2 regions of the Nocardioides nanhaiensis genome follow, and region 2 is predicted to be linked to the other one. Evidence: predicted binding sites of a transcription regulator. Region 2 holds the regulator's gene; the other holds the start of a gene.

Region 1 (5,108 bases), on a different contig from region 2:
GCTCCACCCAGGAGGAGACCCGGTAGCCGCCACCCAGCTGCTCGGCCTTCCAGGGCCGCAGGGGCTCCAGGCTGTGCGCGGTGACCACGTGCGGCACGTCGTGCAGCAGCGCGGCGAGGTGGCCCGCGAAGTTGGCGTACCAGGTGTGGGAGTGCACCAGGTCGGTGCCGGCCGTGGCCGCCGCCATCCCCAGGTCGACGCCGAGCGTGCGCAGCGCGGCGTTGGCGCCGGCCAGCTCGGCGGGGTCGGCGTGCGCCGTCGTCAGCGCCTCGTCGCGCGGGGCGCCGAAGGCGTGAACCCGGGTCTCGAGGTCGTCGCGGGCCCGCAAGGCCCGCACCAGCTCGGCCACGTGCACCCCCGCCCCGCCGTAGATCTCCGGGGGGTACTCCTTGGTGAGCACGTCGACGCGCAGCGGCTGGGCCATGGGCGCGAACCTACCGGCTGCGGCGGTGTCGCCGTGAGCCCCGTCACGGCTAGGGTCGTCGGTGTGAGCAGCCCACGTCGCAAGGTCCTGGCCATCGTGCTCGCGGGGGGAGAGGGGAAGCGGCTGATGCCGCTGACCGCCGACCGCGCGAAGCCCGCCGTGCCGTTCGGCGGCACCTACCGCCTCATCGACTTCGCCCTGTCGAACGTCGTGAACTCCGGCTACCTCAAGGTGGTCGTGCTGACGCAGTACAAGTCGCACAGCCTCGACCGGCACGTCACCAGCACCTGGCGCATGTCGGCGATGCTCGGCAACTACGTGGCGCCGGTGCCGGCCCAGCAGCGGGTGGGCAAGCACTGGTACCTCGGCAGCGCCGACGCGATCTTCCAGTCGCTCAACCTGATCCGCGACGAGGAGCCCGACCTGGTGGTCGTCGTCGGCGCCGACCACGTGTACCGGATGGACTTCAGCCAGATGGTGGAGCAGCACGTGGCCTCGGGCGCGGCCTGCACGGTGGCGGCGATCCGCCAGCCGATCTCGATGGCCGACCAGTTCGGCGTCATCGACGTGCACCCCGACCAGCCCTCGCGGATCCGGGAGTTCCTGGAGAAGCCGACCGATCCCGTGGGCCTGCCCGACTCCCCCGGCGAGATCCTCGCCTCGATGGGCAACTACGTGTTCGACGCCAAGGCGCTGGTGGAGGCCGTGACCCGCGACGCCGACACCGAGGGCACGATGCACGACATGGGCGGCGACATCGTGCCGGCCTTCGTGGCGCGTGACGACGCCGGCGTGTACGACTTCCGCGACAACGACGTGCCCGGCGCCACCGACCGCGACCGCGGCTACTGGCGCGACGTGGGGACGCTGGGCTCCTACTACGACGCGCACATGGACCTGGTCTCGCCGCTGCCGGTGTTCAACCTCTACAACTACGACTGGCCGATCCTCACCTCGCACGGTCCCTACGCCCCGGCGAAGCTGGTGCAGGGCGCCGAGGAGCGCGCCGCCCAGGCCTACGACGCGGTGCTCTCGCAGGGCGTGGTGGTGACCGGCGGGACCGTGGCGCGATCGGTGCTCTCTCCGGCGGTGCGGGTGGAGACCGGCGCCGAGGTGAGCGACTCGGTGCTGCTGCACAACGTGCGGATCGGCGCCGGCGCGGTGGTGCGCAACGCGATCCTGGACAAGAACGTGGTGGTGCCGCCGGGCGAGCAGCTGGGCGTGGACCCCGAGGCCGACGCCGCGCGCGGGTTCCGCGTGGTGGACGGACTCACGGTGCTGGGCAAGGACGAGGCGTTCGAGCGCTGAGCCCTCAGCCCTCAGCCCGCGCGGCGGGCCAGCTGCACGGGGGCCGGGGCGTGGGGCACCAGCCCCAGCGCCTGCTCGACGACGGCCAGGAACCGGTCGGCGTCGCGCACCAGGTCGTCGGCCTCCCGCTCGGTGATCGACCGCGTGGAGCCCGCCTCGGCGGCGGCGCGCTTGGCAGCGCCCGCGGCGAAGAAGGTGGCCCACTCCCCCAGCTCGGGCGCCACCTCGGCCAGCAGCACCCAGGCGTTCTTCTGCGGACGGCGCCGGGCGGGCGCCGGGCGGGCGCGGGCGGCGAGCAGCGCGGCCGCGGCCCGCAGCGCGGCCACGTGCGCGCCGGCGTAGCGCGCCGCGAGGTCGGTGGAGACCATCGCCTCGGCCAGCGACTCCGCCGACCGCTGCAGGTAGGAGTGGGTGGTGGCGGGCAGCGTGTAGGGGCTCACGTGCTGCTCGTGCGCGGGGGTGCTCGTCGGGGTGGTCATCGCGGGCCTCAGTCCGCGCAGCCCGTGAGCCGCCAGCAGCCCTCGGCGACCTCGAGGACCAGCTCGAAGACGCCGGTGGCGCCCGGGCGCCGGGCCTCGACGCGCCAGCAGCGCTGCTCGGCCAGCTCGGGCCCACCGCCGGTGCGCACCTCGGGCGCCGACGCCGCCCCACCGGCACCGGCCAGCGCGGCCGCGGCCTCGGGCCGACGCAGCCACCAGGCGCCGGTCTGCACCCAGTGCGCCTGGACCCGCTGGACCTGCCAGAGCCCGGTGCGCCACACGAACTGGTCGGGCGCCCCCGCACCCGTCGTCCGTACCGCCACCTCGTCGTCGTAGCGCCGCATCCCCCACCGCCTCACCCCGGCTCGCGCCGGCCGCCCTGCACCCGCTCGTGCAGCGTCTGAGCACCGGCGGAGGCGGGGGTCGAGGTCGCCCCCGCCGGTGAGTTCGAACGCGTGTTCGAACATGGCAGGACGCTACACCCCACCACCGACAGTCACAAGGGACCGGCGCTCAGACGCGGTCGGACGGCGGTCGGACGGCGGTCAGACGGCGGTGGAGGAGCCCGTGCCGCGCAGGAACCGGTGGGTGTCGGGGCGCAGCAGCGAGAAGAGGATGACGGCGTTGTAGACCAGCGAGACGGCCCCGCAGAGCACGAAGACCGTGGGCGGCGAGGTGCGCAGCCCACCCACCGTGGCCAGCACGATGAGCCCGATGGTGGCCACCAGCGACCAGCGCGCCCAGTCGTGCCCGCCGCGCAGGAAGGGCAGCAGGGTCAGCAGCAACCCGCCGATGGTCAGGTAGGAGACGATCACCACCGGCACGAACACCGGCTGCTGGATCGCGCTGCCCGGAGGGTGACCGGCCGACCAGGCGGCCACCAGCTGGTCCCAGAAGACGACGACGAGCACGGTGACGACGGCGCCGGCGGCCACCAGACCCCGCACCAGCCAGATCACCCGCCCGATGGAGGCGGGACGCCCGTCGGGGGCGCGGTCGACCCCGGGGGCGGGGGCGGCGGGCGCGGCCTCGGACGAGGACATGGAATCGGTCTCCTGGGGGTCGGGGCCACGACGGTGCGGGCCACTGCTCGGGCCACTACTGTCGCACCCATGGCGACCGAGCATCCGTCGATCACCCGGTTCCGCACCGAGCACTCCCGGCTCGGCGGTCGTGGCGACGTGGTCATTCTGCCCGACTCCGTGCACACCGCCGCACTCGCCGCCGAGGCACTGGGGTGCGAGGTGGGGGCGATCGCCAACAGCCTGCTCTTCGACGCCGAGGGCGCGCCGGTGCTGGTGCTCACCTCCGGCGCCCACCGGGTCGACACCGCCCTGGTGGGCCGCACCGTCGGGGTGGAGCGGCTCACGCGCGCCACGCCGGAGTTCGTCAAGCAGCACACCGGGCAGGCCATCGGCGGGGTCTCGCCGATCGCCCACCCGGCACCGGTGCCCACCTACCTGGACTCCTGGCTGGCCCGGCACGACGTCGTGTGGGCCGCGGCGGGGCACCCGGCCGCGGTCTTCTCCACCACGCACGCGGAGCTCGCCGCCCTCACCGGCGCGCCCACCATCGACGTCGCCTGAGTCGGCCCACCCCATCCGAGGAGACCACCGTGGAGTCCCTGGCACTGGCCTTCTCGAGCGGGTGGGCCAGCGGTGTCAACTGCTACCTGGTGGTGCTCGTGCTCGGCGTGGCCGACCGGCTCGGGGACCTGGCCGAGGTGCCCGACGCCCTGGGCCGCGGGGACGTGCTGGCTGTGGCCGGCGTCCTGTACGCGCTGGAGTTCGTGACCGACAAGATCCCCTACCTCGACTCCACGTGGGACGTCGTCTCCACCGCGATCCGCCCCACCGCGGGCGCGGTGGTGGGGGTGCTGCTGGCCGGCGACGCGTCGTCGCTGGACCATGCGGTGCTCGGCGTCGTGGGCGGTGGCACCGCGCTCGCCTCGCACCTGGTCAAGGCCGGCACCCGCCTGGCCATCAACGGCTCCCCCGAGCCGGTCACCAACGTGGCCGCCAGCCTGGGCGAGGACGTCGCGGTCCTGGGCGTGGTCTGGCTGGCGATCGAGCACCCGCGCTGGGCGGCCGCCGTCGCGGGTCTGCTGCTGGCGCTGGGCCTGGTGCTCCTCTGGCTGGCGGTGCGGCTCGTCCGCCGCGGCGTCGCGCGCTGGCGGAGCCGACGTCGCCCCTCGGCCGGTGGCGTCGGCCCGCCCGGCACCCCACCTCCCCGGGTGCGCTGAGCCGTCCCTCCCGACCGGGCCCCTATCCTGCAGCGCATGGCGCGCGTGGTGGTGGTGGGCGGTGGACTCGGCGGCATCGCGGCGTCCGTGCGCCTGGCCAAGCTGGGCCACGAGGTGACCCTGTTGGAGGCCTCGGCGCGCGTGGGCGGCCCGCTCGTGCCCGTGGAGCACGAGGGGTTCGCCTGGGACGCCGGCGCCTCCTTCACGTTCGTCCCCGCGGTGCTGCGCGACCTCTTCCGCAAGTCCGGCCGCCCGCTGGAGGCGGAGCTGAAGGCCGAGCTGGAGCCGCTCGAGGTGGTGCGCGAGCACCGCTTCGCCGACGGCACCTCGGTGCGGTTGCGCGCCGGCGGGTCGCGCGCGGCCAACAAGCGCGCCCTCGACGAGCTGGGCCCCGGGCTGGGTGACGCCTGGCTGGCCCACACCGACGGCTACGCCGAGACCTGGGAGGTGCTGCGCCGCCACTGGGCCGAGGTGCCGTGGGACCCCGATCACCTCCCCCGCGAGACCGTGCGCGCCGTCACCGGCCTGCTCGACAGCCGCGAGACGCTGCACAAGCGGCTGCGCCGGGCCTTCCGCGACGAGCGCCTGGCGCTCATCGCGGGCCACCCCTTCGTGGCCGACGGCCACCACCTGCGCAACGTGCCCGCCTGGGCGG
Region 2 (5,108 bases):
CGGACGTCGCGCTCCTCGCTGCCCTCGCCGTACTCGCCCGGCGCGTACTCGTAGAGGTAGTCGCCCAGGTGCAGCACCGCGTGCAGGTCGTCGCGCTGCGCCAGGGCCCGGTAGGCGGCGAAGAAGCCGGCCTGCCAGTTGGCGCAGGACACGATGCCCAGGCGCAGGTTGCGCGGCCTGGCCGTGGCCGCGGGGGCCGTGCGCAGGCGGCCCACCCGGCTGCGAGCCCCGCGGTAGGTGAACCGGTAGTGGTACTCGGTGGCCGGTCGCAGCCCCGCGACGTCGACCTTGACGGTGTGGTCGCGGTGGGGGCCGGTGGCGAAGCTGCCGCGGCGCACGACCCTGCGGAAGCGGGCGTCCGTGGCGACCTCCCAGGAGACGGTGACCGCCGGGCCGCGCCCGGACCCCGGTCGACTCGCCGAGGTCGGCGTGACGCGGGTCCAGATGACCACGCGCCGCGGCAACGGGTCACCCGAGGCGACGCCGTGGCGGAAGACCCGCCGGCCGGCGGCCTCGGCGGGGGCGACGCCCGCGCCCGCCAGCACACCGACGGCCGCCGCACCCGCTCCGGTGGCCAGCACGGCCCGGCGGGGCAGGGCGGGACCGGAGTCGGTGACGGGAGCGGCGTCGAGCGGGGACGAGGCGGGGCGTGGGCTCACATCGAGAGTCAACGACACCGCGCGCCCGGCGTCACCCGAACGACCGGATCGGTGGCACGAGTTCACCGACCGTTCGCCCGGAGCGCCGGCCGTCACCGGTCAGGCGTCGGCCGACGCCTGCCGGGTCAGGAGCCGGCGCGTCCGACCACCTGCAGCGTGAAGCGCTCCAGCACGTCGTCGTTGCGCGAGACGCCCTGGCAGGAGGACGGGCCCCGCACGAAGCAGCGGTACTGGGTGCCGGCGTTGACCATCGTGAGCTCGACGTGCTTGACCTGCCCGGCCGTGAAGGGCACCACCTTGCGGCCGCCGCCACGGGGTCCGATCGGGATGGCGAGCTTGCGCACGGTGCCATCACGCAGGGTCAGGGACGCGACCGCGGCGCTGCCGCGAGCCGACGGCGCCATCTGCAGGCCGATGCGCAGCTTCCAGGCCGCGTTGCGCAGCCCGGGGGCCGGGGTGGCGCGGACGGTGGCGCTGGTCATGTGGTCGGCGCGGAAGGAGCCGCGGCGGGTCGTGCCGGCGCCGAGCCGGTAGCGCTTGGCGAGCGGCGCGACCGGGTAGCGGTTGGCGCGCGCCTCGTCGTAGGTCGCGAAGGGGCGCCTGTTGGCGCTGGCGAACGTGGCGTAGAGGCGGGGCAGCTGCTGCTTGCGCGCGGCCAGCACGCTCTTCACCGCCTGCATCGAGTACTGGTCGGGCGCTCCGCGCCGGGAGTCGGTGCGCCGGATCATGTCGCGCACGATGGTGGGGAGCCCGCCCTGGGCGGCAGGGAAGCGCTCGGAGAGGTAGCGGAAGAAGATCCAGGTGCCGTAGTGGTAGCCGGTGGCGGAGTCGAAGGTGTCGAGCGGGACGGTCGGCTCGCGCAGCGGGCTGGCCCGCAGGTACTGCAGGTTGTCGTCGACGCCGTCGTACATCTCGTCCTCGACCCAGGCGGCGGTGCCCTCGAGGAACCACAGGTCCTCGGCGATGTCGTAGCCGAACTGGACGGCGTGGAAGAACTCGTGGGCCACCGTGACCTGCAGGTTCTCGGTGGGGGTGTTGGTGGGGAAGCCGGCGTAGTCGTTGTCGACCACGCAGTAGGCCCAGGCGTCGCGAGGACCGCTGTTGCGGATGCGCTCGTCGCTGGTGCAGTAGCCGTAGAGGCCGGGCCCGAGGTCGGCGACGTAGACGTCGGTGGCGTTGCTGCCGCCCCGCCCGGCGTCGGGCTTCGGCGAGCGGTACCCGGCCGCGACGTACTGGTCGTGGACGGCCGCGACGGTGCTGTAGGTGGTGTCGATCCAGTCGGGACGCCCGTTGCCGTTGGGGTCGGCCAGGCTCGGCGCGTTGGGCCCGCTCTCGACCCAGTGCACGCACACCTCGCTGTTGCAGGCCCGCTCGGAGGGCACGTTGCCGTAGGAGAACGGCGAGTCCGGGTTGGAAGAGCCCGGGGGGTCGGTGGGGCGCGCCAGGAACGCGGCGGCCCGGGCGCGGTCGGCTCCGCGCAGCGCGGAGCGCTGCAGGGCCAGGTCGCGCAGCGCCATCGTGACGTCGCGCGACGTCGCGCGACCGGACTGCGCCGAGAACCCGGGTGCCAGCAGCTGCTCGACGCGGGCCAGCGCGGCGCGGGCCGCGCCGGAGGCGCCCTCGCCGTCCGCCACGGCGGCCGGGGCCGCGAGCGGTGCGGCCGTCGCCGGCAGGGGCCCCGCCGCGAGGGCGAGGGCGGTGGCGGCGAGCAGCGCCAGGGTGCTGCGCACGAGCGTGCGAGGGGCGGATCGGCGACGGATCACGAGGACTCCGGGGGTGGTGGGGGCCCGGGGTGGGCCTGACCCCGCGGAGTGTACGGCTCGCCACCGACACGGCCGCCACGTCAGCGGCGGCTCGTGCCGATCACAGTCGTCGCAGGACCGCGGTGACCTTGCCGAGGATCGTGGCATGGGTGCCGTCGATGGGCTCGAAGTCGGGGTTGTGCGGCATCAGCCACACCTGCTTGCCCTTCTTCTGGAAGGTCTTGACCGTGGCCTCGCCGTCGATCATCGCGGCCACGATCTCGCCGTTGTTGGCGGTCTGCTGCTGACGGATGACGACGTAGTCGCCGTCGCAGATCGCCGCGTCGACCATCGACTCGCCCCGCACCTCGAGGAGGAACAGCTGCCCCTCGCCCACGAGCTGGCGGGGGAGCGGGAACACGTCCTCGACACGCTCCTCGGCGAGGATCGGCCCGCCCGCGGCGATCCGACCGACCATCGGCACCAGGGCGGCGGCCGGTGCGGCGTCGCCGATCCCGGTCTCGTCGTAGGAGGACTCCTCGGCGGCACCGAGCGAGCGGCGCGCGGCCATGACCTCGGGCAGGAACACCTCGATGGCGCGGGGCCTGTTGGGGTCGCGCTTGAGGAAGCCCTTCTCCTCCAGCACGCGCAGCTGGTGGGCCACGCTGGAGGAGCTGGTGAGGCCCACGGCGCCACCGATCTCGCGCATGCTGGGCGGGTAGCCGCGCTTCTCGATGCTGTCCTTGATGTGGTTGAGGATGCGCTGCTGGCGCGGGGTGAGGCCGGTCGCGTCCGGCGGGCCGTCGGGCAGCTGGGACACCCGGTTGCCGGATGTGCGGGAGCGGGCGTTGTCGCGCGGGGTGGCAGCCATGGGCTCAACCTAGACCGCGCCGGGGGCGGACTTCAAACACCTGTTCGAACGGCGTGTCGCCGGTGTCGCGGGCGCGGCGGGCGACCGAGAAGGGCGCAAAGTCCTCCTTCTCGCGCCCGGGTCTGCATAGTTCTCCCCATGCACCTCGCCCCGCGCACCGGCATGCGCCGACGGGTCGCGCCCCGCGCTGTCGTCAGGGCTGTCGTCGGCACCGTCGTCGGCGCGCTCCTGGTCTCCTCCTGCGCGGTCGGGGGCGCTGAGCCCGCGCCGGCGCAGGCCGGTGCTGCAGCCGGCGGCCCGCGTGCCGGCGCCGCCGGGGTTGCCGGTCCGTCGTCGGACGCGAGGCCCGCGTGGGCCGGTGGCGGCGCGCGGCCGGTGCTGACGCACGTGTCTCGCGCGATGCTCCCGACCGCGCCGGCGCGGGGTGGTCGCCCCAACATCCTGCTCATCACCGCCGACGACCAGACCGACACGGAGATGCGCTGGATGCCGCGCACGCGGCGGCTGCTCACGCGAGCCGGCATCGACTTCCCCGATGCCGTGAACCCCCACCCGCTCTGCTGCCCGGCCCGGGCCGAGATCCTGACCGGTGAGTACGCCCAGAACAACGGGGTCCGGCACAACACCGGCCGCTTCGGCGGGTACGAGACCTTCATGCGGCACAACGCCACGAGCAACCTGGCGACCTGGATGCGCGGCGCCGGGTACCGCACGGCGCTCGTCGGCAAGATGATGAACGGCTACCCCGGTCGCAACGCGCGCCGGATGCCCGGCTGGGACTTCTGGTCGCCGATCTCCGGAGGGATCTACGACTACTTCGGGTCGACCTTCGTCAACAACGGCGATCCGCTCACGACTTCGCGCAGCACCCACTCCTCCGACGTCATCTCGCGCGAGACCGTCCGTCTCATCACCACCTACGCCCGGCAGCGCAAGCCGTTCTTCATCTGGGCCTCGCACGTGGGCCCGCACGACGCCACCGACCGCCGTGGCCGGTGGGGCCCGCCGCCGGCGGCCGCGCGTCACGCCGGCCTGTTCAGGAGGACGCTGCCGCCGAACCGCGACAAGCCGTCGGTCACCGACCCGCGGCTGGCGGGCAAGCCCTCCGCCGTCAAGCGGCTGGCGCGGAGGGGGCTGGCCGACCAGACCGTGCTCTTCCGCCACCGGATCCGCAACCTGCAGGCGATCGACGAGGCCAATGCGGCGGCGATCCGGGCGCTGCGCCGCACCGGGGAGTTGGCGGACACGGTGGTCGTCTACACCTCCGACAACGGCTACCTGCTCGGCGAGCACGGGGTGTCCACCAAGGACCTCCCCTACGAGGAGGCGCTGCAGATCCCGCTGTCGATGCGGGGACCGGGCATCAAGCGCGGGACCCGTTCGACCGAGACCGCCTCGATGGTCGACCTGGCGCCCACCTTCCTCGACTACGCCGGTGTCCTCGGCAAGGTCCGACGGCAGGGCCGCACCGACGGCGAGACGCTCCGACCGGTCATCGCCGGGCGCGCCCGGCTCTCCGACACCACGCTGACCCAGGCCGGGACCGCGGAGCCGCGCAAGGTGGCCGCCTTCGGCTGGGAGTGGCGCGGGGTGCGCACCGGCCGCTACACCTACACGCGCTGGTGGAACGGCTTCGAGGAGCTCTACGACCGCGACGTCGACCCCTACCAGCAGGTGAACCTGCACCGTGACGCCCGCTACGCCGCCGTGCTGGGCGACCTGCGCAGCCGCTACCGACGCCTGGCCGACTGCGCGGGCCTGGAGGAGTGCGAGCGTCAGGACTTCGGCGCGGACCCCACGCCGAGCTGACCCCTCCCCGAGCCGACCCCACGCCGA

The links. The regulator LexA, encoded in region 2, represses DNA repair genes until DNA is damaged. The targets are predictions, from matches to a motif close to TCGAACANNTGTTCGA.
Region 1: ABD948_RS17915 (DUF6504 family protein) is a predicted target of LexA. The motif match lies at 2,659-2,674, and genes of this name have one in related genera.

Annotation. Positions count from the first base shown of each region.
Region 1 is NZ_BAABIM010000004.1:182,681-187,788, forward strand. It holds gene glgA (glycogen synthase) at 1-412, opposite strand, end outside; gene glgC (glucose-1-phosphate adenylyltransferase) at 488-1,732, shown strand; gene ABD948_RS17910 (SAV_6107 family HEPN domain-containing protein) at 1,744-2,211, opposite strand; gene ABD948_RS17915 (DUF6504 family protein) at 2,220-2,555, opposite strand; gene ABD948_RS17920 (hypothetical protein) at 2,757-3,254, opposite strand; gene ABD948_RS17925 (YbaK/EbsC family protein) at 3,324-3,797, shown strand; gene ABD948_RS17930 (DUF4126 domain-containing protein) at 3,827-4,453, shown strand; gene ABD948_RS17935 (phytoene desaturase family protein) at 4,490-5,108, shown strand, end outside.
Region 2 is NZ_BAABIM010000002.1:340,014-345,121, reverse strand. It holds gene ABD948_RS09790 (alkaline phosphatase D family protein) at 1-659, opposite strand, end outside; gene ABD948_RS09785 (MXAN_6640 family putative metalloprotease) at 785-2,422, opposite strand; gene lexA (transcriptional repressor LexA) at 2,523-3,272, opposite strand; gene ABD948_RS09775 (sulfatase family protein) at 3,411-5,081, shown strand.